DNA from 3 places in the Cupriavidus sp. 09_S30 genome. Region 2 is predicted to be linked to each of the others. Evidence: predicted binding sites of a transcription regulator. Region 2 holds the regulator's gene; each other region holds the start of a gene.
The links. The regulator FNR, encoded in region 2, switches genes on or off when oxygen is low (the NO sensors DNR and NnrR bind a similar motif). The targets are predictions, from matches to a motif close to TTGATNNNNATCAA.

Region 1 (9,936 bases), on a different contig from region 2:
GAGGCCAAGCAGCTTGGCCCACTGCGAAACGATCAGCCCCACACCACCGGCGGCGGCATGCAGCAGAACGGCGTCGCCGGCCTTGAAGGCATGGATGCGACGCATCAGATATGCCGAGGTCAGGCCACGCATGGTCATGGCGGCAGCCGTCTCGAAACTGATCGCTTCCGGCAGGCGGATCAGCGGCGCGGCGGGCACCAGGCGCTCGGTGCTGTAGGCGCCCAGCGTATTGATGAAGCCCGTGTACGTCACGCGATCGCCGACGGCCACGTTGCTCACGTCCGGGCCAATCGCCTGCACGACCCCTGCCGCTTCCACGCCCATGCCGCAGGGGAGCGGCACCGGATAGGTGCCGTTGCGGAAATAGGTGTCGGCGTAGTTCAGGCCGACCGCCACGTGGCGGATGCGCACCTGCCCAGGGCCAGGCTCGCCGACCTCAACCTCCTCGACGCGCAGCACTTCCGGTCCGCCGGTCTCGTACATGCGGATTACTTTTGCCATGAATTGTCTCCTTGTTTATTGCCGACGCTGGCAGCGCCGTCGATACAGTAAATGTAGGCATTGCCGCGGTCCGCCGCTTTGCAATCTGCTCCGCCCACTTTGCATTTCATGCCACGGCGGTCTATGATCGCGCTGCAATGGCGCCGCACAGAACGGCACCCGGAACAAGACAAGAAAAATGGAGACAGGATCCGCGTGGAACCGCTGATACGTGCAGCAGCACTGACCAATTTCTTCGAGATCGGGCACGACCTCGGCATGAACCCGCAGGCGCTGCTGCGCCAGGTGAAACTGAACCGCACCATGCTGCAGGATCCCGACCAGCGCATACCCGCCAGCGCGGTGATCGCCCTGCTCGAAGCGGCGGCGCAGGCCAGCGGGTGCCCTACCTTCGGTCTGCGCATGGCCGAGTCGCGGCAGTTGTCCGACTTCGGCGTGATGAGCCTGCTGATCAGCCAGCAGCCCACGCTGCGTGCGGCGCTGGCCACCACCATCCGCTATCGCCACCTGGTCAACGATTCGGTCGCGCTGCTGCTCGAGGACGCCGGCAAGGTGGTCATCATCCGGCAGGAACTCGTCTCGGATGTGCCATCGCGCCAGGCGACCGAACTGGCCATCGGCGTGGTCTTCCGCATGTGCCACGCGCTGCTTGGCGCGCGCTGGCATCCGCTCAGCGTCAACTTCGCGCACGCGGCGCCGCCAGACCTGCGTGTTCACAAGCGCATCTTCGCGTGCCCGCTGGAGTTCGACAGCGAGTTCAACGGCATCGTCTGCCTGGCGGCCGACCTGGACTCTCCCAATCCTGCCGCAGACCCGGCCATGGCGCGCTATGCGCAGCGCTTCATCGATGCCTTGCCGGTAGCCGGCGAGCGCTCGATCAGCCACGAAGTGCGCAGTGCCATCTACCTGATGCTGCCGATGGGCCGTGCCACCTGTGAAGCGGTGGCCCAGGGACTGGGGCTGAGCTTGCGCACCATGCAGCGCCAGCTCGACGATGCCGGCGAGAGCTTCACCGGCATCCTCAATGAAGTGCGCCGCGAACTGGCCAGGCGCTATGTCGAGAATCCGCGCTATTCGCTGCTGCGCGTATCCGAACTGCTCGGCTACGGCTCGCCGAGCGCATTCACGCGCTGGTTCTCCGCTCAGTTCGGGGTGCCGCCCGTCGCATGGCGGACGCAGGGAGTCGGCCGCGTTGCCGAGCGTTCGCAGCAAGTGCACTGAGGGAAGCGCGGCGCCATCGCCCCGCAAGGATTCAACAGCGTCGTCACAGCAAGTTGTGTGCGCTTGCGCTCGGGATGCCGGCCGCACCACGGCGCCATCTCAATCGTCGACGCCGCTGCGCGTGAGCAGCACGGGACCATCCCACTGCATCAGCACGCTGCTGGCGACGCTGCCCATCAGCACCCGCTGCATGCCATGGTGCCCGTGCGTACCCATTGCGATCAGGTCTGCGTCCCAGCCCTCGGCCTTGGCCACGATCGTTTCCGCGATCCGCCCTGGCTTCACGCACTTGTCGGCGAGGACCAAGGTGCAGGAGACACCGGCCGCCGCCAGCACATCGCCGGCAGCGCGCAAGGCACCCCGGCCGAGCTCGGCCATGCAGCGCAAAAGTTCGTTGCGGTCGAGGTACGCGACTTCGAACAGCGGTTCACGGTCATCGACCACATAGACCACCTCTACCGCCGCGTCCATGGCCTTGGCCAGCGCAGCCACCTCGATGGTGGCCAGGCGGGAGGCGTGGCCGCCATCGACCGCGAGAAGGATCTTTCGATACATGGGGTGCTCCTCATCGATGGGTACCGCCACAGCATGCGGGCGCGTGCCCGCAGACCGCACCGACTTCCAGTGGACCGGCCAGCAATTCCCCCTCCTCGAACTCCGCCGGGAAACGCACGAGCAGGTGGACCCGGTGGCCGCCAGCCTGCACGCGGATGCTGCGGCATTCGAGTGCCGTGCCATACCGGATGACGGTGCGGTAGCTGCCGGGCGCGAGCGTTATGTACAGGAAAGGCCCCTCGCTCAGCGCCAGCAGGATGATCTGCCGCCGGGCGTCGAAGACCGTCACCGAGACATCGGAGAGAGCGCCGCCGCCTGCGCTGTCGAGAAAGTGCATGCGCACATTGAACCGCGGCGCCATGCGCCGGATTGCGACGGCTTCGTCGCGGCCGACGCCGCCCGACACATACGCAATCCCATGCTGGTGCTGGACCGGCGGCGCGGCGCTCACTTCCTGCGCAAGCAGTGGACCATCGGCGGCCCCCCAGAGGGCCGCGGCGCAAGACAGGCTCAATGCCAACGTGGATGCGCGCATGTGGCTCTCCTCGATGGAAGGCAGATGATGGAGCCCCCGCCCAGTCGGGTAGCGCGGGCCGACGCGGCCCGCCCTACGCCTTGAGCCTAGTCGACCTGCAACGCCCCGGATTGGCCAGGATCAAGTTCGCCGGGCCGGCAGATGCTGCCGCGGTGCACGAGGTGGCCGCGCCGCCGCTCCCGAGGCCGCGGCGAGCCACCCATCGATGCATCTGCGCTGTGGCGCTGCGACCTCGCCGTCCCTGGACATCGCAGGATTCGCTGATCCAGGTCAAGCCGGAACGCCACCGGCAATCCAAACTGGAAGCCATGCGGTGGCGAGATGAGCGGTGTGGCGTGCCCGCCCCCCTGGGCGATGGCGCAGCCCCTCGGCATGCCATCGATACAGGCGCAGAATACTAGCGGCGTGCAAGCGAAGGAGGCCCATATCATGCCCCAAACCATCCTGGTGGCCCTCGACGAGAGCAGCTGTGCCAGCCGGGCACTGCAGGAGGCGATCGCGCTGGCTTCGTCTTCCAAGGCAAGGCTGGAAATCGTCCATGTCATCGACAACAGCTACCTGAAGCGCGATCTCGGATACGTCGACACCGACGAACTGGGCGCGCGGCGTGTCGCCGCCGGCGAAGAACTCTTGAAGAACGCGGCCGCCGCCGCGCGCGCGGCTGGGGTGGCGACCGACACCCGGCTCGTCAACGACATGCTGTCGCAGGGCGACATCCCCTCCGCCATCCGCCAGGCGGCCAAAGACGGTGGCGCGCAGATGATCGTGATCGGCACGCATGGGCGGCACGGCCTGCGTCGCCTGCTGCTGGGCAGCGTGGCCGAAAGCCTGGCGCGCGAATGCGATGTGCCGGTGCTGCTCGTGCGCGAGAGCCAGCCAGCCACAGACGTCCCGGCGGCCCCAGGTACGCCATCGTGAAGCGGATCGCCTTCTCCCACCGGCCGCCGGCCTACTGTGCGGCGGGGCCCACCCTGGACTGCGCGGCGGACGTCGATGGCCAGCCCGCCAGCTACTCGATCACGGCCGAAGCGCTGGAAGATCACTTCGGCGCGCGATCCTGCCGGGCCGAGGACTTGATCGTCGCCTTCCAGGACAACAAGGAGGAGATCCAGCGCGTCGCCCGGGCGCTGTTCGAGATCACCGACGCGCACCGCATCGTCCTGCACAGCGGTCATTTCCGTTTCCCGGTCTGAGAGCGGCCTCGGTGGCAGGCCGGAGCGCGGTCCGGCACACGGGCCGGCCACGACGGACGCACGCGGCACATTGATGCATGCGGCATGTGCCCAGCCCTTGCGCTCGATCAAGGCAGGGCGGTCCGGCGCTCATATAGTGAACTGGCTTGCAGGCCTGCATGACAGGAGCCGCCAATGAGAGTCGACGAAGTGTGTTCCCGCATGGTGCATCACGTGCCCTTGTCCTGTACCTTGCACGAGGCCGCACGGCTGATGCGCGATCGTCATGCCAAGATGCTGTTCGTTACCGAGAAGGACGGCCCCTACCAGCGCATCCTCGGCGTGGTCACCGACCGCGACCTGGTCGTGCACGGGCTCGCGGACCAGCCTGCCTGCGGCAATGCGCCCGTCTCCGCCGTCATGACCAGGGGCGTGATTGCCACCGAAGGCTATGCGGCTGTCAGCGATGCCTTGCGCAGAATGCTGGCGCATGGCGTGCGCCGGCTCGCCGTCAAGGAAGGCGATTCCACCGTGGTCGGCATCCTTTCACTGGACGACGCGGTGCGCTCCCTTGGCGCGGACATCGGCATGCTGACCAATGTGCTGCAGCGCGAGCGCGAAGGAGATGGCAGCGACGGCATGAGTGCGATGTTCCGCCTCTAGTCTATGGGCCCACTGCTCCAGGCCGGCGCGGTATGCTGCATCCAGCCCGCCAGCACGGCGGCACCGCGGGGCCGGCGCTGCGGCGTGGGAGACCGCGCGTTGCGCGTCAGTGCGAGAACAGCACCGGCACCGTCATCGCGGCAAGCATGGTCTGCGTGACGCCGCCCAGCACCACCTCCCGCATCCGGGCATGTCCGTATGCACCCATCACGATCAGGTCAACGCTGAGGTCCGCGCTGCGTGACAGCAGCAGCTCGCCGAGCGCCTGGTCGGTCACGCCGGGCAGCGTCTCGAGCGTCGCCTCGATGCCCTGGCGGCGCAGGTAGTCCACGGCATGCTCGCCGGGCGCTTCGCGCTCGTGGCCGGTGCCGCTGGCATGCGGCGCGCAGACAACGTGCACGGCTCGCGCTTGCGCCAGGATCGGCACCGCGTCGTGCATGGCGCGCGTCGATTCGCGCGTGCCGCCCCAGGCCAGCATCACCGTAGCGCCGGTGCTGGCGAACCGCCCTGTGTAAGGCACCACGAGGACCGGACGGCCGCAACTCAGCAGCAGGGATTCGACGAACTTCTCGGTGACCCAGGAATCGCCGTCGCCGGGGTCGTACTGGCCCGCGACAATCAGGTCCGCCATGCATGCCTCGCGCTGCACCACGTCGAGCGGAGCGCCCTGCTGGGCGCGCCACTCGACCTCGACCGGCGACTCGTCCGCCGCTCCTTCGAAGGCATGGCGCATCTGGCTGACGGCCTCCGCGCGCCGTTGCGCCAGCGCTTCCATGAATTCCCGGTCCTGCTGGCGCCGCAAGGCCAAGGCCGGATCCGGCTGCGGCAGCAAGGGCAGGCCGATCAGGGTCGCCTTCTGCGCCGCGGCGAGCCGCGTGGCGATCTCCAGGCGGTGATACGCCCTGCGGCTGCTGTCGAGCAGCGCCATGACGGACGAATAGCGCATGGTCAGGCTCCAGGATGGACAGTGGGTCGGGTGCGCCAAGGGCAGGCGGCGGCCGATGGATGCGCCGGGATCCGGCATCGCTGCCGGCACGCGCCGTTTCACTGTAGCCGCCAGCCTTGCGAGCGGGTTGACCCAGCGCAAGGCCGCGCGCAATCGCGGCCTTTGATTCCCATCGAATAGCGGCGGCCCGGTTCGCCTATCGCGGATTGTGCAGCGCTGCGCCGCAGCACGGCGCGCATGTCAGAGATCGTCCGCCTCGTCGAACAGGCGATGGCGGATCGCGTAGCGTACCAGGGCGGCATCGTTTCCCAGTTCCAGCTTTTCCATGATCCGCATCTTGTAGGTGCTGACCGTCTTGGCGCTCACGCACAGGGACGCCGCGATCTCGGTGAGCGCCTCGCCGGCGACCAGATGCCGGTACACCTCCATCTCGCGGTCCGACAGCCGCAGGTGCGGCGCCTCGTTCCCTTCCTGCAGGCCGGCGGCGAGCTTCTCCGCCATCGCCTGGCTCACATAGGTGCCACCGCCGGCAACCTTGGCGATGGCGTTGACCAGTTCGGTCGCGGCGCTCTCCTTGGTCAGGTAGCCCGACGCGCCGGCACGGAATGCGCGCATCACGTATTGCTCCTCCGCGTGCATCGTCAGCACCAGGATGCGCAGCGCGGGTTGCTCCGCCCGCAATTGCCGGATCAGTTCGAGCCCGTTGCGCCCGGGCATGGAGAGATCCAGCAGGATGAGCTGGGCGCAGCACTCACGCGCCAGCTTCGGCACCTCGGTGCCGTCCGCCGCTTCGGCGACGATCTCGAATCCTCCGGCCCGCTCCAGGATGTGGCGCAGGCCATCGCGAACCACGGCGTGGTCGTCGGCAATCATGACCCGGATCATCAATGGCCCTCCTCCGCGCCAGGCGTCGTGGCGGGAAAGCGCACCATCAGGCAGAAACCCTGCCCTGGCGACGGCGGGATGGCAACACTGCCGCCGATCAGCCTGGCGCGTTCGCGGATTCCCAGGAGCCCGAAGGACACGCGTTTCGGGCGCTCCGGCATCGTCCCGTCCCAGCCGCGGCCGTTGTCGCAGACAGTCAGCTGATACCACTCCCCGGCGCGCTCCAGCGATATGTCGACGGCCGACGCGCCGGCGTGACGGGCCACATTATTGAGTGCTTCCTGCACGATGCGGAAGACCGCGGTGCCGGTCCGTTCCGGCACCTCGATCTCATCGCCGATCGTGTGGGGCTCGACCTGGATCCCATAGCGCGTCGAAAAGTCCTTCGCCAGCCACTCGATGGCCGGCACCAGGCCCAGTTCATCGAGCAGCGCGGGGCGCAGGTCAGCGGCAATGCGCCGCACCGAGCTGACCGTCTCGTCGATGACAGCGTGCATCGCTTCGATCGGCCCGGCGGCGGAGTCTATGGCGCCGGCCTCGCGCAGGTCGCCGGCCAGCATCGCGAGATCCATCTTGAGCGCGCTCAAGCGCTGGCCGAGATCGTCGTGCAGTTCCCGCGCGATGCGGCGCTTCTCCTCCTCGCGCGCCGCGAGGATGCTGTCGGAGAGCTGCTGCAGCTCTTCACGCGATCGGCGCAGCGCCTGCTCGGCCAGCACGCGTTCGGTAGTGTCGCGCAGCATCACCGTATAGAGCTTTCCGCCACCATCCGGGGTCTGCGAGATCGAGGCCTCGATCGGGAACTCGACGCCGTCGCGCCGCAAGGCATAGAGCGTGCGTTGCTGCCCCATCTGGCGCTCGGAAACGCCGGTCACGCCGAAGCGGCGCACGTGCCGCTCATGCGCGGCACGGTAGCGCTGCGGGATGAAGTCGCCAAGCGGGCGGCCCAGCGCATCTCCCGCCTTCCAGCCGAACAGGGTCTCCGCCATCGGATTGAAGAGTACGACGCGCTGCTGCTCGTCCACGGTGATGATGGCCTCCATCGACGAACGGATGATGCCGGCAAGACGCGCTTCGCTTTCGACGGCCCCGTAGACCTGCACATCGGCGCGGGCGTCCGCGCCATCGGCAGGGAGGGCGCGCGGGCGGCTCCGCCCCGGCCGCTTCCAGGCGGCGACCGCAGCAGCGCACGCCAGCAACAGCACCAGGGCGGTACGGCAGGCAGTGCCAGAGGGATAGGCTCTCGAGCCGCGCGGCATTCCGTTGGCGATTTGAGGCGGTGACGGTCCAGGCGATTGATCAACGTTAGGAGACTTTTCCCGACTTGGGAACTCCTTCGGCCGACGGCACCGCCCGCCACGGCGAAAAGTGCGCCCCCACGTACTTCGGCGTCCGACCAGCCTGCACGCCTGCCCGAACCCAGGCTGGCTGCCTCAGTCCCGGGGGAGCCGGATGATCAGCCGATCCGCCGCAACCGGCGCGTGCAAACCCATGCGCCGAGGATGCCGGCGACCATGAAGAACGCCCCAAGGTAGCGCTTCTCGAGCGGCGTGAGTCCTGCCAGCCAGTCCCGGCCGGCGGGACTGAGCACCAGCCATGCCACGCCGACGCTAGCCAGCACGAGCAGGGCGAGCGCAAGCTCCTCGAGCATCCGCAACGGACCGATGCCCCTGGCGGCTTCGCTGCGTGGATCCGTTTTCATGGTTTAACAAGACAACAGCAGACCAGGCTCCAGACGGTGGCATGACGGCCATCCGGGAACCATTCCGGATCGCACCATGCCTGCACAGCGCATGCCCATGCGCCGAGCCGAGCCGAGCGACAGCTGCCTGGCAGAGGCCGTCGACTGATTCAAGTCTAGACTCCGGCCAGCATGCCGTTGTTCCGGGCCGGCCTGCGTTCGGCTGCGCGCGGCCCAATGCCGCGCCGGAGATGCCGCCGTCCGCGGTGGGGGCGCCGGTTGCATGACGGCATCCCGTACCAACTAACGCGGGATGCCGTCCATGTGAAACAGCGCCATGGCAATGGCATACATCGAGCATGCCGCTGCCATCAGCAGCATGCCGCCCACCAGGGATGCCGTCATCGTCTGAAGCGCGACGTCCGAGAGGAACGACGCGCCCTGCCAGCTCGCGCCGGCAAGCCGGTACGAGGCACGGCAGATTCTCGTCCTGGCTGTGAAGAAGAAGGTGCTCTGCGACATCGGCGGCTCCGGAAGGCGATAGGATGGCCTGCGTGCCGACTCGTCCGTGCCGGGCGCCAGCACGATTAGCACGATTCGCGCGCGCACTTGATGCAGCCCCTCAGTGCGCCGCCGCTGCGGCGTCGGATGCCGCCCCCCTGACAGGTCTGGTGAGCCAGATCAGCGGCACGATGGCGACAAAGATCACGCCCGAGATCCAGAAGATATCGTTCAGGCCGAGCATGATCGCCTGCGTGTTCAGGCTGCGCTCAAAGTAGGCGACAGCCTGCTCGGGGGTGAAGCCCAGGGTCGACTGGATCGAATGAAGGGCGGCGCCATACAGCGGGTTGTCCGGGCCGGCTTGATCCACCAACCGGGCATGGTGCAGCACGGCGCGGTTGTTCCAACCGGTGGTGGCCAGGGACGTGCCCACGGCACCGCAGAATACCCGGGCGAAGTTCGACAAGCCGGCGGCGGCCGGAATCTTCTCGGGCGCCTGGCCTGAAAGGATGATCGCGGTCAGCGGGACGAAGAACAGCGCGGTCGGAATGCCTTGCAGCAAGGTGGGGAGTACCAGTGTGTAAGTGTCCACGCCGGTGGTGTATTCCGAGCGCATGAAGAACACGCCGGCAAAGCCGAGGAAGGACAGTGTGGCCAGCACGCGCAGTTCCGACTTGGGCAGGATCTTGCCCAGCACCGGCGCCAATAGAACGGCAAAGATGCCCAGCGGCGCGGTCACGAGCCCGGCATTGACGGCGGGGTAGGCCAGGTACTGCTGCATCCACTGCGGCAGCACCACCAGGTTGGCGAAGAACACGGCGTAGGCCACCGAGATGGCCACGGTGCCGGCCAGGAAGTTGCGGCCATTGAACAGGCGCAGGTCGATGATCGGATTCGGTTCCGTCAACTCCCAGATCACGAAGAAGAGGAAACTGAGCAGGGCGGTAATGGCGAGGCCGATGATGACCGGCGAGCTGAACCAGTCCAGGTCCTTGCCCTTGTCGAGCATGATCTGCAGCGATGCCACCCAGGTGATCAGTGAAGCCAGGCCGACCAGGTCGATGGGCAACTTGTGCGTCGGCGTTTCGCGGTCTCGATAGATCGCCCACGTGACGGCCGCGGCGAACAGGCCGACCGGCACATTGATGTAGAAGATCCATGACCACGAGTAGCTGTCGGTCATCCAGCCGCCCAGGGCCGGGCCGGCGATCGGGCCGACGGTGGCGGTCATGGACCACAGGGCCAGGGCGGCGCCGCTTTTTTCCTTGGGGTAGGAAGA
Region 2 (9,936 bases):
CCACGTCCATGCTGTGCTTTTCCTCATCGACAACGATGGACTGGACCTGTGCCGGCGCCAGCGCGCCGATGACGAACTGCGCTGGGTCTTCCGACCATAGCACGATATCCACGGCCTCGCCGCCGATCTCGTTGCGCACCGCCGTCACGCGCGTGCCGCGCACGCCCACGCAGGTGCCGATCGGGTCGATGCGCTTGTCGTGCGCGACCACGGCGATCTTGGCGCGCACGCCCGGATCGCGTGCCGCCGCCTTGATCTCCAGCAGGCCCTGCTCCATCTCAGGCACTTCGTTCTCGAAGAGCTTGACCAGGAACTCGGGCGCGGTGCGCGACAGTTCGATCTGCGGGCCGCGCGCGGTGCGGTCGACGTTCAGGATGTAGGCGCGCACGCGGTCACCGGTGCGCAGGTTTTCCTTCGGGATGATCTGGTCGCGCGCCAGCAGCGCTTCGACACGCCCGGACTCGACGATCAGGCCCTTCTTGTCGGCGCGCTTGACCGTGCCGGTCATGATCTTCTCGCCGCGATCCAGGTAGTCGTTCAGGATCTGCTCGCGCTCGGCGTCGCGGATACGCTGCAGGATCACCTGCTTGGCGGCCTGCGCGCCGATGCGACCGAACTCGACCGACTCGATCTGCTCTTCGATGAAGTCGTCCAGCTCGATGTCCGCGTTCTGCTCGCGTGCCTCGAACAGCAGGATCTGCTTGTCCGGCTCCTGCAGGCCTTGTTCGTCGGGAACGACGAGCCAGCGGCGGAACGTCTCGTGCTCGCCAGACTCGCGATCGATCGCGACACGGATGTCCACGTCTTCCTCGAAGCGCTTCTTGGTGGCCGAGGCCAGCGCGGCCTCCAGCGCACCGAATACCACATCCTTGTCGACGTTCTTCTCACGCGCAAGCGCATCGACGAGCAACAGAACTTCGCGGCTCATTGCTTGTTCCCTTTTCTTTGATTTCCTTTGAAGTCGATCACCGGCACCAGGCGCGCGCGATCGACATCGGATACAGTGAATTCCAGCAGCGAGGGACCATTCCTCCCCTCGAACTCGAGGCCGATCTTTTCCGCGCCGGGCTCGCCGGCGGGCGCTTGCAGCACGCCGACGAAATTCTTCTGGCCGTCGACCGGCAGGCGCAGCGTGACCCTGGCCTGCTCGCCCACGAAGCGGACATAGTCGGCCAGCTTCTTCAGCGGCCGGTCCAGCCCCGGAGACGACACCTCGAGGCGCTCATAGTCGACATTCTCGACCGCCAGCACGTGCGTCAACTGACGGCTGACCTTCTCGCAATCCTCGATGACGATGCCCGTCTCAGGCTGATCGATGTACACGCGCAGCAATCCCGCCGGGGCTCGTTCGAGCTCGACCAGCTCGTACCCCATGCCGTTCAGGGTGGTTTCGATCAAATCTGCCAGATGCACTGTATTCCCGAGTAATGGCCTTCAAACACTACGACGGACCGCGCACCAGCCGCGCCGGACCGCCACACCCCAGACGGAGAGAAACCGGATGGGCCAAAAAAAATGGGCGCAATGCCCATCATTCGCCCATCCCACGCTGGGGATGTCACTTTTGAATAGACTTTGATTATACGCTGATTATGTCCAAAAGGCAAAAGGCCGGACAGGCGGCCGCGCCCGCCCGGCGCTGTGCCGCCTACGGCATATCAGCGGTTACCGCCGCGGTTGCCACCGCGATTGCCACCGCCGCTGCCGCCGCGATTGCCGCCACCGCTGCTGCCGCGATTGCCACCACCGCCACCACCGCCACCGCCGCCGCGCTGCCCGCGATTGCCGCCGCCGGATTTTGCAGCCTTCGGCATCACATTTCCGTTTGCCTCACCACGACGCTGCTGCCTGCCGGCGCCGCCGCCGCCCTTACCCCGCCCGCCCTTGTTGCCGCCCGTGGGCGTGGCCGAGCCTGGCAGGCTCACACCGCTGGCCAGCTTGGAGTGGGAGGTCAGCAACGTCGGTCCGTGGCTGATATAGCCCATCGAGGTCTGCATCGGGTCGGGCTGGCCCCGGCCGGCGCTATTGCCACGGCCACCACCCGCCCGCTCGAAGCGCGGCAGGCCATCCATGCCGGTAGGCATGGGCATGCCCGCCAGTGCCGCTTCCTCGCGCTGCTTGCGGCTGCCCACCTTGGTCACGCCCTTGCCGCTCTGCTCGCCCTTGCCCGGGAGCTTCAGCCCGATACCGGTCATCAGCGTGCGCACATCCTCGGCCTCCAGCTCCTGCCAGCGGCCGCGCTTGAGGCCGCGCGGCAGCAGGAACTGGCCGTAGCGGGTGCGGATCAGGCGCGATACGGTCAAGCCGACCGCCTCGAACATCCGGCGCACCTCGCGGTTGCGGCCTTCGGTCAGTGCAACGTGATACCAGCGGTTCACGCCCTCGCCGCCAGCGTCCGCGAGGCGCAGGAAGCTGGCCTCGCCATCGTCCAGCTGGATGCCGTGCAGCAGCCGCTGGCGGTCGGACTCGGCCAGCTCGCCCAGCGTGCGCACCGCGTACTCGCGCTCCACGCCGTAGCGCGGGTGCATGAAGCGGTTGGCGATGTCACCCGAGGTCGTGAAGATCAGCAGGCCCTCGGTATTGAAGTCGAGCCGGCCCACCGCCACCCACTTGCCGGTCTTGATGCGCGGCAGGTTGTCGAACACGGTGGGACGGCCTTCCGGATCCGACTGGCTGACGATCTCGCCCGCCGGCTTGTGGTAGAGCAGCACACGCGGCGGCTTGCTGGTGATCTTGCGCGCGATCAGCTTGCCATTGACCCGCACCTGGTCGGTCGGCAGGATGCGCTGGCCGATGTGGGCCGGCAGTCCATTGACGGACACCCTGCCCTGCAGGATCAGCTCTTCCATTTCGCGGCGCGAACCCAGGCCGCCGTCGGCCAGCACCTTGTGCAGCTTGGGGGCATCGTCGTCCGCGGACAGCTCGCGCACCGGCTTGGCCTTGGTGCGCGGCACCACGGTCTCTTCCTGGTCGTACTGGTCGGAGATCACGAAGCGGAAGACTTCGTCGCCGCTCGCTCCTCCCGCCGCGCCCGCACCGCCCTTGGCAGCAGCCTGGCGCGGCTGGGCCGCCGCCTTGCCCTTGCCCTGCTGGCGGGCGCCTGCCTTGGCCTGCTCGGTCACGGGCTTCGCCCCGCGACCCTGGCCCTGCCCCTTGCGCTTGCGCGCGCCACCCTCGCGGCCGGCGGCCGGCTGGGCCTCCTGGCCAGGCGCCGGCTCGGCGGCCTCTACGGCGCGGCCCGTGTCGGCCTCCGCCTCCACCGCCTTGCGCCTGCCGCGGCCACGCCCTGTGGCCCGGCCACCCTGCGCAGCAGCGGGCTGAGCTGGTTCACCTGCAGCGGCTTCGCCGCCACCCTCCGGCGCCGCGGCACGGCCGGCCTCGCGATCCTGCGCAGCCTGCCGGCGGCTTGCCACCAGGTTGCGCAAACCGCGCCGCAAGCCCTTGCGGCGGGCGCCGCCTTCGCTGGATGCGCCAGGATCGGCCGCACTGCCGGCATCGCTGCCCGGCGCGTCCGCGTGGCGGACGTCTTGCTCTACAGAATCGGACAAAGTATTCACAATCGGATGTTGCATGGGTTCAGTTGGGCAGACGCTCGTCGCGCGCGTCGCGCTCGCCGTCGGCCAGCGGAAGATCGTTGGCCGGCGCGTCCTGGCCCGCTGGGGCGCTCAGGGGTGCGGCTGCAGAGTCGGCCGGGGGTGGGGATTCGGCGTCGGCGAGCGGGCTGGCACCTTGGTCCGGCGCCCCCGCTTGCCCCGCCTCGGCGCGCAGCGGCTCAGCCGGCTGCACACCTTCCATTGCTTGCGTCTCGGGATGTTGTATTTCTTGTACCTGCTGTATTGCCTGTCGTTGCTCGATGACCTGGATTTCCGCGACCTCCTCAGCGTCCCGCGGCACGGCGGCCAGCACCTCGTCCGCTGCCTGCGCCTCCGGGACGCCCTGCGGCTCGATCGGCTCGGCACCATCTTCCGGCGCCACCTGCTGCGCGTTGGCAGCCTCGCTGGCCGGCGCACCTTCCAGCATGGCCGGCGCGAGTGCCCCGCGCTCCACGTTCACTGCAGCCTGGCCCAGCGCCTCGAAATCGATGTCCTGCTGATCCAGCAGCGCGGCCTGAATCTGCGCCTGCGCATCCTCGAGCTGGGGCAGTTCATCCAGCGTGCGCAGCCCCAGATCGTCCAGGAATGCCTTGGTGGTCGCATACAGGGCCGGCCGACCCGGAACATCGCGGTGACCGATCACTTCGATCCACTCACGGTCCTCGAGCCGCTTGATCACTTCGGTGCTGACCGTGACACCGCGGATCTCCTCGATGTCGCCACGCGTGACGGGCTGCCGGTAAGCGATGATGGCCAGCGTCTCCATGACCGCACGCGAATATTTGGGCGGTTTTTCCGGATTCAGGCGATCCAGGTATTCCCGCATTCCCGGCCGGCTCTGGAAGCGCCAACCGCTGGCCAGGGCCACCAGCTCCACGCCGCGCTGCTGCCAGTCCTGGCGCAGCTCTTCCAGCAGCACACGAATGGTATCGGCGCCCACCTCATCGGCAAACAGGCGGCGCAGGTCGGCAACACGCAAGGGCTCCTGCGCACAGATCAGCGCGGTCTCGAGGACGATTTTCGCCTCTTGGGTATTCATATATGGATGTGTGCAGCCTGTCTTTGCACCTGCCTCCGGCAGACGCCAGAGGTTTCGGGAATTTCGGATTCAGCGAGGCCGAAGCGCCATCGCCATCTCATTGTGCGGCCGGCCGGCATGCCATCCGCATGAAAGCCGCGCGCCCATCTTGTTCTGCTTCGGGTTGCCGGGTCAGTCCGGCGGAGAATTGCCCTGCCGCCGGCATCGGCGCCGACCGTAAGGCCTCTTGCGTCGCGCTGCCCTTCTGGAGCAGCGACATGGCACGAAATGGCTGAACCCTTTCGGCCGCAAGAACGATGCAGTCAACCGCACGGCGTACGCGTTTCCCGCAACACAATGCCAAGCCGGTCTTTTGAACCGGATCTTTTCAACCGGAGTGGCTTGCTGCGAGGGGGCCCGGCCGCCAGGAGCATCCTGCCCGGCAAGGCAATCCGGCCAGCATGTGATGCTGCCCGGCGAGACCGCGGCTGCGCCAGCGCGATACTGCAATTCTGCCGATTGTATGGCATTCCGGGCCGGCGCTGCAACCGCCCCGTCGGTGGGATGCGCCCGCCACTTCGGCCGGCACGAGCCGCATCGGCCACCCACCACGGTGTCGGCTCAGAAGACGACGCAGAAACCGTGCTCGGCGAGGGTGTGCGGCAAGACCGCGGCCCGGGCCAGACCGGCCACGCCGAATGCCGTCACCGCCACGCCGGCGCTGGCGCGCACCCAGGGCCGGCGCGACCACTGCCGCAACAGGCCCGATAGGCCTGACAGCATCAGCAGGTTGGGCAAGGTGCCAAGACCGAACACGCCCATGAGCAAGCCCCCCGACAAAGCGTTGCCCGCAAGCAACGACAAGGCCAGCGCACCATAGACCATGCCGCACGGCACCAGCCCCCACGCCAGGCCGATGCCGAAGCGGCGCAACAGCCGCCCGCGGCCGGCCACGAGCGGCGTGCTGGCCGGCTGGCGCGCGCGTGTGGCGGCGCCCAGCCTTCGCGCGACACCGCCGGCAACCCGCGCCGCCAGCCGCTCCAGAACCGCGAACTGTGGCGTGCGCCCGCCCAGCAGCCAGAGCCCCGACAGCACCAGCATCAGGCTGCCGGCAATGAAGAGCGCGCGCTGCACGGGCAGATAGTCGGCACGCCACGCCCCGGCGCCGACCGCGCCAAGCGCCGCGCCCAGCAACATATAGGTAGAGACGCGGCCCACGTGCATCGCCAGTTGCTCGCACAGCCAGTCGCGTGGCCTGCGCAGCACTGCAACGGGGATGCCCTCGCGCCGCTGCTCGACGGCAAGCGCAATGCCGCCGCACATCGCAGCGCAGTGCACGCCACCCAGCAAGGCCAGCAGAAATACGCTGAAAAACACTGCGACAGTCAACTTTCACTCCCCTTCAGATCGCTACGCACAGTAAAATGCATTTATTGTGCCCTCGCAGCTTACTTAAACAGGCCCCCAATTGCTCAATTCCATTCCCGTCACCGCAATGTCGCCCCGTTGCTCGTCCTGCTCGCTGGGGCATCTGTGCGTACCGGTCGGCATGAATCGCAATGACGTTGAGAAGATCGATTCGCTGGTCAAGGAGCGCGTGCGAGTCCACAAGGGCGAGACCCTCTATCGGCTGGGCGAGCCCCTCAGCGCGGTCTACGCCGTGCGCTTCGGCACGCTGAAGACGCATGTGACGATGGAGGACGGCCGCTCCCAGATCACCGGCTTCCACCTCCCCGGCGAGGTCGTCGGCCTCGACGGCCTGGGCGAGATGCAGCATGCCTCCGATGCCACGGCGCTGGAAGACACCGAGGTCTGCGTGATGCGCTTCCAGGACTTGCAGACACTGTCGGCCGACGTGCCCTCCCTGCAGCAGCAGTTCCTGCGACTGATGAGCAAGGAGATCACGCAGGACCAGGTCATGCTGCTCACGCTGGGCTCGATGCGCGCCGAAGAGCGCCTCGCCGCCTTCCTCGTCAACCTGTCCGAGCGCCTGTCCGAACGCGGCTACTCGTCCACCGAGTTCGTGCTGCGCATGAGCCGCGAGGAAATCGGCAGCTATCTCGGCCTGAAGCTCGAGACGGTCAGCCGGCTGTTCTCCCGTTTCGCCGAAGCCGGCCTGATCCAGATCCGCCAGCGCCACGTCAAGCTGGTCGACGTGCCCGGCATCAAGCAAGTCTACGGCAAGGCCTGCTGAGGCGGCGACCGCCGCAGGCGCGGCAGGCCGCCGCCCGCGGCAAGCCATATCGCGCCACCCGCGGCCGGCGCCCGTCATCGCCTACTCCAGTTCGTCGGTATCGCTCAGGCGGATCGGCATCGTGTAGAGCGTCAACGCGCTAGACAGGGCGCACAACAGCCACGCCAGCAGGAATCCGATCGTATAGACGGCCTCGCGCGAGGCCTCGATGGGCCGGCCGAACAGGCTGAGGTCGCTCGGGTCCACCAGCGAGAACACCACCGCGGTCGCCAGCCCGCCGACCAAGAAGGCCGGCCACAGTACCCACATCAGCCAGCGCGCCCTCATGGCCGCCCCGCTGCCGGCGCCATCGCCGCCCGTTGCGGCCCCTGCCGCTCCACCACCAGGCCATGTTGCTTCACGCCCTCGACGATGGGCTTGTCCGGATGGCTCATGGCCAGCCAGATGGTGAAGCCACAGGCCACCATCGCCGCCAGCGGGCCGCTCATGAGCAGCCACGGCCAGGGTTCCTTCCACCAGGGATTGCTTTGTTGCTTCATCAAGCGGGCCTCCGTAGTCGGTTGTCGGCTGGGTCCTTGCATGGAAACGCTCACTGCTTTCATTCGGCAAGGGCAGTGCTGCCGCCCTTGCCTGTCTGCTACCCCTGCGCGAGGCTACAGGTCGCGCGGCACGATGAAGCTGGTCGACTGGCTGATCTCGACTTCGCGCTCACCCTCGCCCTTCACCGTCACGTTGATCTTGTGCGTGCCCTGGCGCGCCTCCTCGATCGGCACCCGCACGCGAATCGGCAGCAGCCGGTTCGAGGTCGGCGCGATCTCGCCGATGACGCCGTCGTACTCCACCGTCATGTGGCCAAGCTCGGCACTGTCCGCGCGGATGGCGATGCGCATCGGCGACTCGCTGGTGTTGATCACCTGCAGGCGGTAGACGTTCTCGATCCAGCGCCCTTCCACTTCGCGCCCGAGGGCGCCGCGGTCGCGGATGATGTCGACCTTGAGCGGGGTACGCAACATCAGCGACACCGCGAAGCCGGCCAGCAGCGCGAACCAGATCGCTGTGTAGATCATCACGCGCGGACGCAGCAGGCGCGCGCGCGCCGACTTGGCCGTCAGGCCCTTGCGCATCGCGTTCTCGGACGTGTAGCGGATCAGCCCGCGCGGGTACTCCATCTTGTCCATCACCTGGTTGCAGGCATCGATGCAGGCGCCACAGCCGATGCAATCGTACTGCAGCCCGTCGCGGATATCGATGCCGGTCGGGCAGACCTGCACGCAGATGCTGCAGTTGACGCAGTCACCCAGCCCCGCGGCGCGATGGTCGGCCTTGCGCGAACGGCTGCCGCGCGGATCGCCGCGCCCCGTATCGTAGGTGACCACAAAGGTGTCGCGGTCCACCATCACGCTCTGGAAGCGGGCGTACGGGCACATGTACTTGCACACCTGTTCGCGCATGAAGCCGGCGTTGCCCCAGGTGGCGAAGGCGTAGAACAGCATCCAGAAGATCTGCCAGGGCCCCAGCGCCAGGTGCATCACCTCACCGCCGAGTTCGCGGATCGGTGCGAAGTAGCCGATGAAGGTGAAGCCGGTCCACAGCGCCACCAGGATCCACAGCACATGCTTGGTCGCCTTCAGGCGCAGCTTGCGCAAGCTCCATGGATCGCTGTCGAGGCGGATGCGCGCGAAGCGGTCCCCTTCGACATGCCGCTCGATCCACATGAAGATCTCGGTGTAGACCGTCTGCGGGCAAGCGTAGCCGCAGAACAGGCGCCCCGCGATGGCTGTGAACAGGAACAGCGCCAGCGCGGAAATCACCAGCAGCACGCTCAGGTAGATCACATCCTGCGGCCACAGCACCAGCCCGAAGATGTAGAACTTGCGCGCGCCGAGGTCGAACAGCACGGCCTGGCGGCCGTTCCATTGCAGCCACGGCGTGCCGTAGTAGATCAGCTGCGTTAGCAGCACCATCCAGACACGCCAGTTCGAGAAGGCCCCGCTCACCGAGCGGGGGTAGATCTTGCGGCGTACCTCGTACAGCGCCTCGTCAACCGACTCGCCCGAGGCTAACGCCTCGGCCTTGCGGATCAGAGGTTCCATCCCCGGCGTATTCATTACCTAGCTCCAGCGCACGCGCCTTGCGGCGCGGCGCGATGCGAGATCCTCATTGAGAAGCTCCCGCCGTGTTGGACAAGCCCCAGACGTAGGCGCTCAGCATGCGGATGCGCTCAGGCGTCAGGATTTCCTCGTGGGCCGGCATATGGTTGTTGCGGCCCTTCTGGATGCCCTCGACGATCGTGGCTTCCGAACTGCCATAGAGCCACGTGTTGTCGGTCAGGTTGGGCGCGCCCAGCGCCTGGTTGCCCTTGCCGTTCGACCCGTGGCAGGCCGCGCAGGTCGACTTGAAGGTGCTCTCGCCACGCGCGGCCCGGATCGGGTCGGAGGCCAGGCCGGACAGCGATCGCACATACTGCGCCACGTCACCGGCCAGCTTGGCATCGATGACAGCGGCGAACGGCGGCATCACACCGTTGCGCCCCTTGGTGATGGTCTGCTGGATGGTCTCGGGCTCGCCACCGTACAGCCAGTCATGGTCGGTCAGGTTGGGGAAGCCGCGGCTGCCGCGCGCGTCCGAACCGTGGCACTGCGCGCAGTAGTTCAGGAACAGCCGCTGCCCGATTTCCCGTGCCTCGGGATCGGCCGCCACCTGCTTGATGTCCATCTTCATGTACTTGGCGTACACCGAGTTCTGCAGCTTCTCGGCCGCCTGCCGGTGCGCGGCAAGCTCGCTCTGCGTGGAGAACTTCAGCAAGCCGGCGTAGGAGCCGAGCCCGGGGTACAGCGCCAGATAGCCCAGCGCGAAGATGCAGGCCAGCAGGAACATCCACATCCACCAGCGCGGCAGCGGGTTGTTCAGCTCGCGCAGGTCGCCGTCCCAGACGTGGCCGGTATCGTCGGCCGCGCCCGCTACCTTGGTCACCTTGCGCTGGGAGAACAGCAGCCAGACGCACCATGCGATGCCCACCAGGGCAATCGCCCCGATGTAGTAGCTCCAGAAATCCGAGATGAAATCGCTCATGAACTGATCTTCCTGCTAGATGTGGTATCCGCGTGCCTGTCCGCGCCCAGCCCGGACGT
Region 3 (9,936 bases), on a different contig from region 2:
GTCAGGTAGCCCAGCATCTTGGGCTTGCGCAGGGGAAACGGGTTGAACAGCCGCACCTCGATGTTCGGATGCGTATCCAGTGCGGCCAGCACCGGGTCCAGGCCATCGGTGCCGTGGTCGTCCAGCAGCAGGCGCACGCGCACGCCGCGCTCGGCGGCGGCGTGCAGGGCCTCCAGCAGCAAGGTGCCGGTCAGGTCGCCGCGCCAGATGTAGTACTGCACGTCCAGCGTGCGCGCGGCGGCGCGCGCCAGCAGGATGCGGGCCGCGAAGGCATCGTGGGCGTTGGCCAGCGGATGGATGCCGCTTTCGCCCGGATGTGCGGCCACCAGCGCGGCGACACCCCGGCCCAGCGGCGTCGCGCGCGCCTGCTCCTGCGGCAGGGCGGTGGATGGCGGCCTGTCTTTCAGCGCAGGCAATGCGCAGCCTCCGAGCAGGATCGCGCACAGGCATGGCAGCACCGATGCCCGGATCCAGGCGGCGAGGGCGGGGCGGAGGGCGGCGCGATGCATGCGATTGGCGTGCTCATGAAGCGGATCGGTAAAATGTCGGATAGGCACGGGGTGTGCGTGATGCCCGGCAGAGTCGCCGGGCCTCGCGGAACCTGGCTAAGGATAGCGCAAGGGAAAGCGCGGTGGGCGCCGCATGGCCGTGTGGCGGGCACATGCAGGGCGCCCGCCTGCCGAGGCTTGATGTGTCCTGTACGATGGTCGATGTATCGCACGATGCGGCCCGCTGGCCGCGCAATGGAGTGAACGGGATGGAAGAGCAGAACGCAGCCCAGGCACGGGCGGAAGAAGCGCAGGCGATGGAGCGCGTGGTCAGCGCAACGCGGCAGGTGCAGGTGGCATTCAACGCGCTGCAATCGCAGTTTCCGCCGGATGGCAGCGGCAAGCCCTCGAAACTGGCCCTGCAGACCTTCGACGCGGCCCTGCAGACGCTCGAGGACGCACAGCAGAACTTCGACGAGATCCTCAACGACCTGCTCGACGGCAAACGCTGAGGGCTGTGCTGAAAGGGCGGCCCCGCCTCGCCGCAGGGCCGCTGCTTTCCGCGAAGAGGACTAGGCTGACATCTTCATCACCACGCGGCCCTCGATCTGGCCGGCGCGCATGCGCTGGAAGATATCGTTGATCTGCTCCAGCGGCGCGGTCGACACGGTGGCCTTGACCGCACCGTGCGCGGCGAATTCCAGCGCCTCCTGCAGGTCGCTGCGCGTGCCGACGATGGAGCCGCGGATAGTGATGCCCTTGAGCACCACGTCGAAGATCGGCGTGGCGAAGTCCCCCGGCGGCAGCCCGTTCAGCGCAATGGTGCCGCCGCGCCGGACCACGCCTATGGCCTGTGAGAAGGCCTGCGGCGACACCGCAGTCACCAGCGCGCCGTGCGCCCCGCCGATGGCCTTCTGCAGGAAGGCGGCGGGATCCACGTTGCGCGCGTTGACCGTCACCTCGGCACCGAGTCTCTCGGCCAGCTTGAGCTTTTCATCATCGATGTCGATCGCCGCCACGCGCAGTCCCATCGCGCGCGCATATTGCACCGCCACGTGGCCCAGGCCGCCGATGCCCGAGATCGCCATCCACTGGCCGGGGCGCGTGTCGGTGACCTTCAGTCCCTTGTAGACGGTCACGCCCGCGCACAGGATGGGCGCAATCTCGACGAAATCCACGCTGTCGGGCAGCAGGCCCACGTAGTTGGGGTCGGCCACCACGTACTCGCCATAGCCGCCGTTGACCGAATAGCCGGTATTGAGCTGCTTCTCGCACAGCGTTTCCCAGCCTTGCAGGCAGTGCTCGCAATAGCCGCAGGCGCTGTACAGCCAGGGCACGCCGACTCTGTCGCCTTCCTTGACGCGCGTCACGCCGGCACCCACCGCCGAGACGTAGCCGACGCCCTCGTGGCCCGGGATGAAGGGTAGCGTAGGCTTGACCGGCCAGTCGCCCTGCGCGGCGTGCAGGTCGGTGTGGCAGACGCCCGAGGCCTCGATCTTCACCTGGATCTGCCCGCGCGCCGGCTCCGGCACCGGCACCTCATCGATTTCGAGCGGCGCGCCGAACTGGCGCACCACAGCGGCCTTCATCATCGCTGTCATGTCGACTCCTCATAGCAAGGGCAAAAGGGCCGGGGCGCGGCAGTACAGGCCGCCGCCGCCGGGATCAGTCGATGATGGCACGCCCTTGCCGCAGGGACTTGCGCTGGATCAAGCGGGCGGGGATCCGCGCTATGGCGGCGGAGCGCGGCCAGGACCGTCCCGCGCGGGACGCGTGGGCGGCAGGCGGGATCAGCGCGGCTGGAAGGCGATGATGGCCATCCCCGTCAAGGCGACGGCGGCGCCGGCGAGGTCCCAAGGGTTGGGGCGAATGCCGTCCACCAGCCACAGCCACAGGATGGCCACAGCGATGTAAACGCCGCCGTAGGCGGCGTAGACGCGGCCCGATGCGGCGGGGTGCAGCGTTAGCAGCCAGGCGAAGGCCGCCAGCGCCAGCGCGCCGGGCACCAGAACCCACGCAGTGGCGCCCTGGCGCAGCCACAGCCATGGCAGGTAACAGCCGACGATCTCGGCGAAGGCGGTCAGCAGGTAGAGCAGGGCGGTCTTCACGGCGTGTCCTTCGCTCCATCCGCTCTATGCGCCCCATCGGCACCGGCAGCCGCGAGGGATCGGCCGGCCAGCGGGAAGGCCGTGCCGGCCGCCAGCGACGCGTCTTCATGCTGGCGCTGGGAGGCGGCATAGGCCGCCACGCCCGCGTTCTGGTAGATGGCGTTCGCCTGTTCGAGGTCGAACAGCGCGCGCGAGGAAATGCCGATGACGAGCTTGTCGTTGAGATCGTAGGCCATGGCCCAGCAGTATACGGGTAAGCCCGGGCCCGGCCTTGCCCGCCTCAGGCGCCCAGCACCTCGTTGCAGACTTCCAGCCAGGCACGTGCGGCGTGGGAGAGGTAGCGCTCGGGCTGCCAGATATGGGCCAGCGCCCAGTCCACGTTGGGCTCGACCAGGCGCGCCACCGCCAGGTGGTCCTGGATATGCAGCTTGGCCAGCAGCGGCCGCGGCAGGAAGGTGGTGCCGAGGCCGGCGGCGGCCATCGAGGCGAGGAAGTCCCAGTGCCCGCTCTGCGCCACGATGCGCGGTTCGATGCGCGCGTCCAGGAAGGCCGAGCGCATCTTGCGCGTCAGCGAGAAATCGTCGTTGAGCAGCACCAGCGGCTCGTCGCGCAGGGCCTCCAGCGTGACGGTCTTGCTCTTGGCCCAGCTGGCCTTGCGCGGCCCGGCCACCCAGATCGGATAACTGGCGAACTGGCGCGAGGCGAGGGCCAGGCCGCTGTCGCCGGGCAGCACCGTGGCCCCCACTTCCAGCTCGCCGCTGGCGATCTGCTGCTCCACCAGGTGGCCGCCGTGTTCGGCCAGGCGCAGTTCCAGGTTGGGGTAGCGCTGGCGGAACTCGCTGACCGCGGGCGAGAAGAAGAGGTTGGCCATCGGCGGGATGCCTACCGTCAACTGGCCGCGCCCGAGCGAGGACAGGTCCGCCACCTCGAGCTGCAGCCTGTGCACCACGCCCAGCGCTTCCTGGCCGCGTTCATAGACCACGCGGCCCACATCGGTCAGCCTGACCTGCTTGCCCTCGCGGATCAGCAGCGGCTGGCCGACCTCATCCTCGAGCTGGCGCACCATCTTGCTGATGGTGGATTGGGTGACGAACAGGGAGGCGGCGGCCTGCGTGAAGCTCTTGAGCCGCGCGGTTTCGACGAAATAGCGCAGGGCGCGGATATCCATGGGCACGGGACACCACCTTTGTATGAAAAAAACGAATGCGATGTGTAATTTTAAATCATTCTGAGAATGTCGGGTATTTGGCTACACTTCGCTTCTGCCGGTGCCGCCTCCCGATTGCGGCGGGACCGCCGTCCTCGCCACATTCTTGTCGCTCAGGGCGCGCGGCCACCCGGTTTTTGTGAATCGAAGGAAGCAAGATGATGATCCGTGCGCATGCGCGTTCCGCCACCGTTGCGACAGCCGTCGCCATCGTGGCTGCAGCGGGCTGTTGCATTGTCCCCCTGGGCGGCGCGCGCGCCAATGAGTTGCCCAGCGGGTTGGCCAGGTTCGACGGCGCCAGCGCCCATGCGGCGCGCCGGGCGGGAACCCGGCGCACGGCCCGGCCAGCGTCCGGCCGCGGCAAGCAAGGCAAGGCCGCCAGCACCCTTTGACGACGTTTCCGGCAGCTTGGCGCCTACCTGGCGCCAAGCTGCCCGCACGGGCCGGCTGCCAACGCAGCAGCCGGTCCGGCGCCCCCACCCCATCTCCAAGACAATAGGTTCGTCACCATGGCTGGCTGGCCGAGTGCCCGGCAGTGGCTTTTTTCGCTGAAGGCCTTTCTTGCAGCGATGCTGGCGCTCTATATCGCGCTGTCCATGGACTTGCCGCGCCCCTACTGGGCGATGGCTACGGTCTACTTTGTCTCCCATCCGCTGACCGGGGCGACGCGCTCCAAGGCGGCCTACCGCGTGCTCGGCACGCTGCTGGGCGCCAGCGCTGCCGTCGTGACGGTGCCGCTGCTCGTTAACGGTCCGGTGCTGCTGATGGCCGCGATCAGCCTGTGGACGGCGCTGCTGCTCTACCTGTCGCTGCTGCAGCGCACGCCGCGCAGCTATGTGTTCCTGCTGGCGGCCTATACGCTGCCGATCGTGGCGCTGCCCTCGGTCGGGCAGCCCGGGCAGATCTTCGATGTCGCGGTGGCGCGCATCGAAGAGATCGTGATCGGCATCGTCTGCGCGGGCGTGGTCGGCTCCGTCGTGTTTCCGGCCAACGTCGCCTCGGCGCTGGGCGCGCGTGCGGCGGCCTGGCTGGCCGACGCGGCGCTGTGGGCCAGCGACATGCTGTCGGCCGATCCCGAGGCCAACGCACTGCGCCACGGCAGCCGCCACCGCCTGGCGGCGGACATCCTGGCGCTGGACCAGCTCATCGCCCAGCTTTCCTATGACGCCGAGAACGAGTACGTGCTGCGGATGGCTGGCGCGCTGCGCGAGCGCATGACGCAGTTGCTGCCGGTGCTGTCCTCCCTGGCCGGCGTGATGCAGGACCTGCGCCGCCATCCCGAAGGCATTCCCGAGCCGCTGGGGCGCGCGATGGCGCAGATGCGCGCCTGGTCGCGGGCGGGCTTTGCCGGCCCGGCGCCGGTGCTGGATGCGGATCTGGAGGGCGCGGCCAAGGCGGCGGCCCTCCCCGTGGATGGTGACGGCGACGCCGGGGACGCCATCCGCGACACGCTGGCAGGCCACCGGCGCTGGCACGCCAGCCTGATCGCGGCGGCCGTCGACCACCTGCGCACCCTGGCCGCCTTGTGCAGGGACTGCCGCACGCTGCAGCGCCGCCTGGTCGCCCGCCGCAGCAGCGCCCGCGGGCCGCGCCTGCGCCATCGCGGCGAGCCGCTCACGCGTGCGCACCACCATGACCACGGCATGCTGCTCTGGTATGCGGGCTCGACCGGGCTGGCCGTGTTCTGCGCCGGACTGCTGTGGATCGCCTCGGGCTGGGAAGACGGTGGCGGCGCGGTGGCCGTGGCGGCAATCGCCTGCTGCTTCTTCTCCACCATCGAAGAACCCCGCCCGGTGGCGCGCACCTTTATGCGCTGGTCAGTGATGTGCCTGGCGGTCTCGTCCTTCTACCTGTTCCTGGTGGTGCCCAACACCCATGACTTCGAGACGCTGGCAGGCATGATGGCCTTGCCCTACCTGGGCATCGGCGTGCTGATCCCCAGGCCGGGCTTCAACCTGATCGCCATGCTGCTGTCGGTCAACACGGCGTCGCTGGCCAATTTCCACAGCGTCTACGACGTCAACTTCCTGGGCATCTTCAACGGCATGCTGGCCAGCGTCGGGGCCATGTTGTTCGCGCCTTTCTGGTCCATGGCGACGCGGCCCTTCGGCGCCCGCGTGGCGGCCCACCGCCTGATCCGCGCAAGCTGGAAGGACCTGGCCAACGCCACCGTGACGCGCCAGGCCAGCGACGCGGGCGCAGGCGCCGGGGCGCTGGGCGGGCGCATGCTCGACCGGCTCAGCCAGCTCGTGCCGCGCCTGGCGGCCAGCGACGACGCACTGGCCAGCGACGGTTTTGCCGAGCTGCAGGTCGGATTCAGCGCGCTGGCGCTGCACCGCAGCCTGCCGGCCTTGCCGCCGGCGGCGCGCACCGCGGTGGCGGGCGTGCTCGAAGGCGTGGCCGCGCATTTCCGCAACCGCCTGCATGCCGCCCATGCGCCGGCGCCGTCCACACTTTCCCTGGGCATCGATGCGGCCCTGGCCCAATTGATGGCGCCGGCCAGCCGCCAGGCGCGCGAAGCGCGCGCGGCGCTGGTGGTGCTGCAGGTCACCCTGTATCCCGCCCGCCATCCCATGCCGAGGACCACGGCATGAGGCACCGCATGAGGCACCGCATGAGGCACCGCATCGGCGGGCAAGCCGGCGTACGCGCCGCAAAGGAGGCGCCGTGAGCGGCGAAATCAACGTCTACGGCGTCTTCGTGCCCACGCTGCTGCTGCTGATGCTGCTAGCGGTGGGGCTGATGGCGCTGCTGCGCGCCGGGCTCGCGCGGCTCGGCTTCTACCGGCTGATCTGGCACCGTTCCCTGTTCAATCTCGCCCTCTACTCCATGCTGCTCGGTGGCATCGTCGCCGCCGCGCGCTGGCTGCAAATATGAATTTCCGCCCGCGTTCCTTGCTGTCCATCGTGCTGACCCTGGCCGCCGCAGTGGTCGGCGCCTGCGTCGCTTTCAATCTCTGGGAGTACTACACCGTCGCGCCCTGGACGCGCGACGGCCACGTGCGCGCCGAGGTGGTCCAGGTCGCGCCTGATGTCTCGGGCCTGGTCACGCAGGTGCTGGTCAAGGACAACCAGCGCGTGCACCGCGGCCAGCCACTGTTCGTGATCGACCGCGACCGCTTTGAACTGGCATTGCGCCAGGCCCAGGCCACCGCCGCCGCCCGCCGCGCCGTGCTGGCCCAGGCGCGGCGCGAGGCCGCGCGCAGCGTGGCCCTGAGCGGCGTGGTGTCGGCCGAGGTGGTGGAAGAAGGGCGCTCGCGCGTGCAAGAGGGCGAGGCGGCGCTGGCGCAGGACGAGGCGGCAGTGGCGGTGGCGCGGCTCAACCTGGCGCGCACCACCGTGCTGAGCCCGGTGGAAGGCTATGTCAACGACCGCCTGCCGCGCCTGGGCGACTATGTCAGCACCGGCAAGCCGGTCTTCTCGATGGTCGATGTGGAGTCCTTCCACGTGGAAGGCTACTTCGAAGAAACCAAGCTGCACGGCATCCAGGTAGGCGACGCGGTCGACATCCATATCATGGGCGAGCAGACGCGCCTGCGCGGCCACGTGCAGAGCATCGCCGCCGGCATCGAGGACCGCGACCGCAGCAACGGCTCCAACCTGCTGCCCAATGTGAATCCCACCTTCAACTGGGTGCGGCTGGCGCAGCGCATACCGGTGCGCATCGCGCTGGACGACGTACCGCCCGGCGTGCGGCTGGTGTCGGGGCGCACCGCCACGGTTTCCGTGCGCGAGGGCAGCCCGGCCAAGGGGGCGCGGCAATGAACGGCTTGCGCCTGGCCGTCCTGCCGGCCCTGATGCCCCTGCTGTTCGCCTGCACCGCGGTCGGCCCCGACTACCACGTGCCCGAGCAGGCGCTGGTGCGCACACCCGAGGCCAATGGCCCCCTCGCCGGCGCGGGACAGGCCGGGGTCTCGGCCGAGGCGCCGCCCGACGACTGGTGGCGCCTGTATGACGATCCCAAGCTGGATGTGCTGGTGCGCCAGGCGCTGGCGGCCAACACCGACCTGCGCGTGGCCGCGGCCAATCTGCGGCGTGCCATCGCGGTCTATCACGAAGTGGAGTCGGAGAACCTGCCGCAAGCCGCGGTCTGGGGTCGGGCCGAGCGGGCCCAGTTGTCGGGGGAAAGCCTGCTCAAGCTGGAGAAGATCCCGCCGCTGAGCATCGGCGACGTGGGCTTCTCGGTGTCCTACCTGATCGATTTCTTCGGCAAGCTGGCGCGCGCCGACGAGGCCGCGCTGGCCGCTGCCGACGCCAGCGCCGCCGCGCTCGACGCCGCGCGCGTCGGTGTCGCCGCCGAGACAGTGCGCGCCTATGTGCAGGGCTGCGCCGCCACCCACGAGCACGAAGTGGCCGAGCAGCAGGTCAAGCTGGCCGAGCGCCAGGCGGAGATGGTGCGCAAGATGGTGGCCGCCGGCCGCGGCCAGCCGGCCGATGCCATGCGTGCCCAGTCGCAGGCCGACAGCCTGCGCGCGACGCTGCCGCGCTTCGAGGCCGAGCGGGAAGGCGCGGGCTACCGCCTCGCCGCGCTGCTGGGCAAGCCGCCCGGCGGGCTGCCTGCAGCCGATTTCGCCTGTGAGGAAGAGCCGCGGCTGCGCCAGCCGCTGCCGGTGGGCGATGGCGCAGCGCTGCTCAAGCGCCGCCCCGACGTGCGCCAGGCCGAACGCGAGCTGGCCTCGGCCACCGCCCGCATCGGCGTGGCCACGGCCGACCTGTATCCCTCGATCCGCATCGGTGCGTCGGCCGGCTTCAATGGCCTGCTGTCCGATTTCGGTACCGGTCCCACCGCGCACTGGGGCATCGGCCCGGCCATCACCTGGAACCTGCCCACCAACGGCGTGCGCCCGCGTATCCACGGGATGGAAGCAGGCGCCGATGCCGCGCTGGCGCGTTTCGATGGCGTGGTGCTGAAGGCCCTACAGGAGACGCAGACCGCGCTCAGCGGCTATGGCCGCGAGATGGAGCGCAATGCCGCGCTGCGCGCATCGCGCGAGCAGGCCGCGGGGGCCGCGGCGCAGCAGCGCCGCCTCTACCAGGCCGGGCGCACGCCTTATCTGTCCAGCCTGGACGCCGAGCGCAGCCTCGCGGTGGCGGAGATGGACCTGGCCGCGTCGGACAGCCAGATCGCGCTGGATCAGATCCGCCTGTTCGTGGCCCTCGGCGGCGGCTGGCAGAAGGCGCCGAAGGTGGTGGAGGTGCCGGCCACGGCGCGCGATTGAGTCGGGCAGCCGGGCTTGCCCGTGCAAGCCCGTGAGCCGCAGGGCGCCGCCGCTCAGGGCCTGTCGCGGTGGGGGCCTGGCCCGGCAGGCGGCCCACGCATGCGGCGGCCAAGCCCGCCCTGACCCTTCAGACTGCATGGCAAATGAAAAAAGCGACTGGTTCCAAGACGAATAAATCATTTCTGGAATGAGTGTCCGGTGACTACACTGCCTACCTGTGCATGACGCGATAGCCGACTGCACAGCTCAAAAGGCGAAACGGACGGCGCGCGAGACGCAGATCCGCCCATCCCGCACCGCGCAAGCGGAAGCGCCGTCTCCCTCTGAACTTACTCACCATCATGAACACGAAGCTCCTCAAGACCCTTGCAACCGCAGCTGCCCTTGGCGCCTGCGTACTGGCCAGCGCACAGGCCAATGCATCGGGTCCGCGAGATAGCGGCTTTGCCAGCGACGTTTACGGCTACGACATGCACAACGGCAAGCGTGATCCCTACACCGAGGGCAACAACATCGGCAAGCGCGATCCGTACTCCGAAGGCGCCAACATTGGCAAGCGCGATCCCTACTCCGAAGGTGCCAACATCGGCAAGCGCGACCCGTACACCGAAGGCAACCGTGCCGGCGCACCCAGCCTCGACCTGGCCGGCCGCGACCTGACCGGCGTGTCGGCGCAGCCCTCGCATGCCGGCGCCGACGCCGCGCAGAGCGCCGCCTGAAGCCCCCCCATATCCAGACAGGCTTCATCTTGCCCGCCAGTCCGCGCCTTGCATGCCATGCCGTCCGCTCGTCGACCTCCAGGAAGACGGATGAGCATGGCCGGCGCGGGCCGCGGGCTCCTCTACGCGGACTGGCACGGTCGTGCCGGCTGCGTGCCGTCTTCCTCCTCCCCCGCTAGGGAAGGCGACCGTTCCG

Region 1: AC1Z3O_RS33885 (universal stress protein) is a predicted target of FNR. The motif match lies at 5,756-5,769, and genes of this name have one in related genera.
Region 3: adhP (alcohol dehydrogenase AdhP) is a predicted target of FNR. The motif match lies at 2,188-2,201, and genes of this name have one in related genera.

Annotation. Positions count from the first base shown of each region.
Region 1 is NZ_JBXOWI010000002.1:3,058,160-3,068,095, forward strand. Features, by position in the region: gene AC1Z3O_RS33850 (quinone oxidoreductase family protein) at 1-501, opposite strand, end outside; gene AC1Z3O_RS33855 (AraC family transcriptional regulator) at 697-1,722, shown strand; gene AC1Z3O_RS33860 (universal stress protein) at 1,822-2,277, opposite strand; gene AC1Z3O_RS33865 (hypothetical protein) at 2,288-2,812, opposite strand; gene AC1Z3O_RS33870 (universal stress protein) at 3,242-3,730, shown strand; gene AC1Z3O_RS33875 (DUF1488 family protein) at 3,727-4,005, shown strand; gene AC1Z3O_RS33880 (CBS domain-containing protein) at 4,180-4,647, shown strand; gene AC1Z3O_RS33885 (universal stress protein) at 4,754-5,593, opposite strand; gene AC1Z3O_RS33890 (response regulator) at 5,834-6,478, opposite strand; gene AC1Z3O_RS33895 (PAS domain-containing sensor histidine kinase) at 6,478-7,734, opposite strand; gene AC1Z3O_RS33900 (hypothetical protein) at 7,932-8,177, opposite strand; gene AC1Z3O_RS33905 (hypothetical protein) at 8,460-8,678, opposite strand; gene AC1Z3O_RS33910 (DHA2 family efflux MFS transporter permease subunit) at 8,779-9,936, opposite strand, start outside.
Region 2 is NZ_JBXOWI010000001.1:1,125,417-1,135,352, reverse strand. Features, by position in the region: gene nusA (transcription termination factor NusA) at 1-928, opposite strand, end outside; gene rimP (ribosome maturation factor RimP) at 925-1,413, opposite strand; gene rluB (23S rRNA pseudouridine(2605) synthase RluB) at 1,659-3,572, opposite strand; gene scpB (SMC-Scp complex subunit ScpB) at 3,577-4,632, opposite strand; gene AC1Z3O_RS05285 (sulfite exporter TauE/SafE family protein) at 5,233-6,000, opposite strand; gene fnr (fumarate/nitrate reduction transcriptional regulator Fnr) at 6,080-6,805, shown strand; gene AC1Z3O_RS05275 (hypothetical protein) at 6,887-7,132, opposite strand; gene AC1Z3O_RS05270 (hypothetical protein) at 7,129-7,344, opposite strand; gene ccoG (cytochrome c oxidase accessory protein CcoG) at 7,459-8,913, opposite strand; gene ccoP (cytochrome-c oxidase, cbb3-type subunit III) at 8,963-9,877, opposite strand; gene AC1Z3O_RS05255 (cbb3-type cytochrome oxidase subunit 3) at 9,874-9,936, opposite strand, start outside.
Region 3 is NZ_JBXOWI010000002.1:572,229-582,164, forward strand. Features, by position in the region: gene AC1Z3O_RS22735 (phospholipase D family protein) at 1-509, opposite strand, end outside; gene AC1Z3O_RS22740 (hypothetical protein) at 758-1,000, shown strand; gene adhP (alcohol dehydrogenase AdhP) at 1,061-2,089, opposite strand; gene AC1Z3O_RS22750 (YnfA family protein) at 2,279-2,596, opposite strand; gene AC1Z3O_RS22755 (5'-nucleotidase) at 2,593-2,832, opposite strand; gene AC1Z3O_RS22760 (LysR substrate-binding domain-containing protein) at 2,877-3,770, opposite strand; gene AC1Z3O_RS22765 (FUSC family protein) at 4,313-6,397, shown strand; gene AC1Z3O_RS22770 (DUF1656 domain-containing protein) at 6,471-6,680, shown strand; gene AC1Z3O_RS22775 (efflux RND transporter periplasmic adaptor subunit) at 6,677-7,567, shown strand; gene AC1Z3O_RS22780 (efflux transporter outer membrane subunit) at 7,564-9,021, shown strand; gene AC1Z3O_RS22785 (hypothetical protein) at 9,363-9,740, shown strand.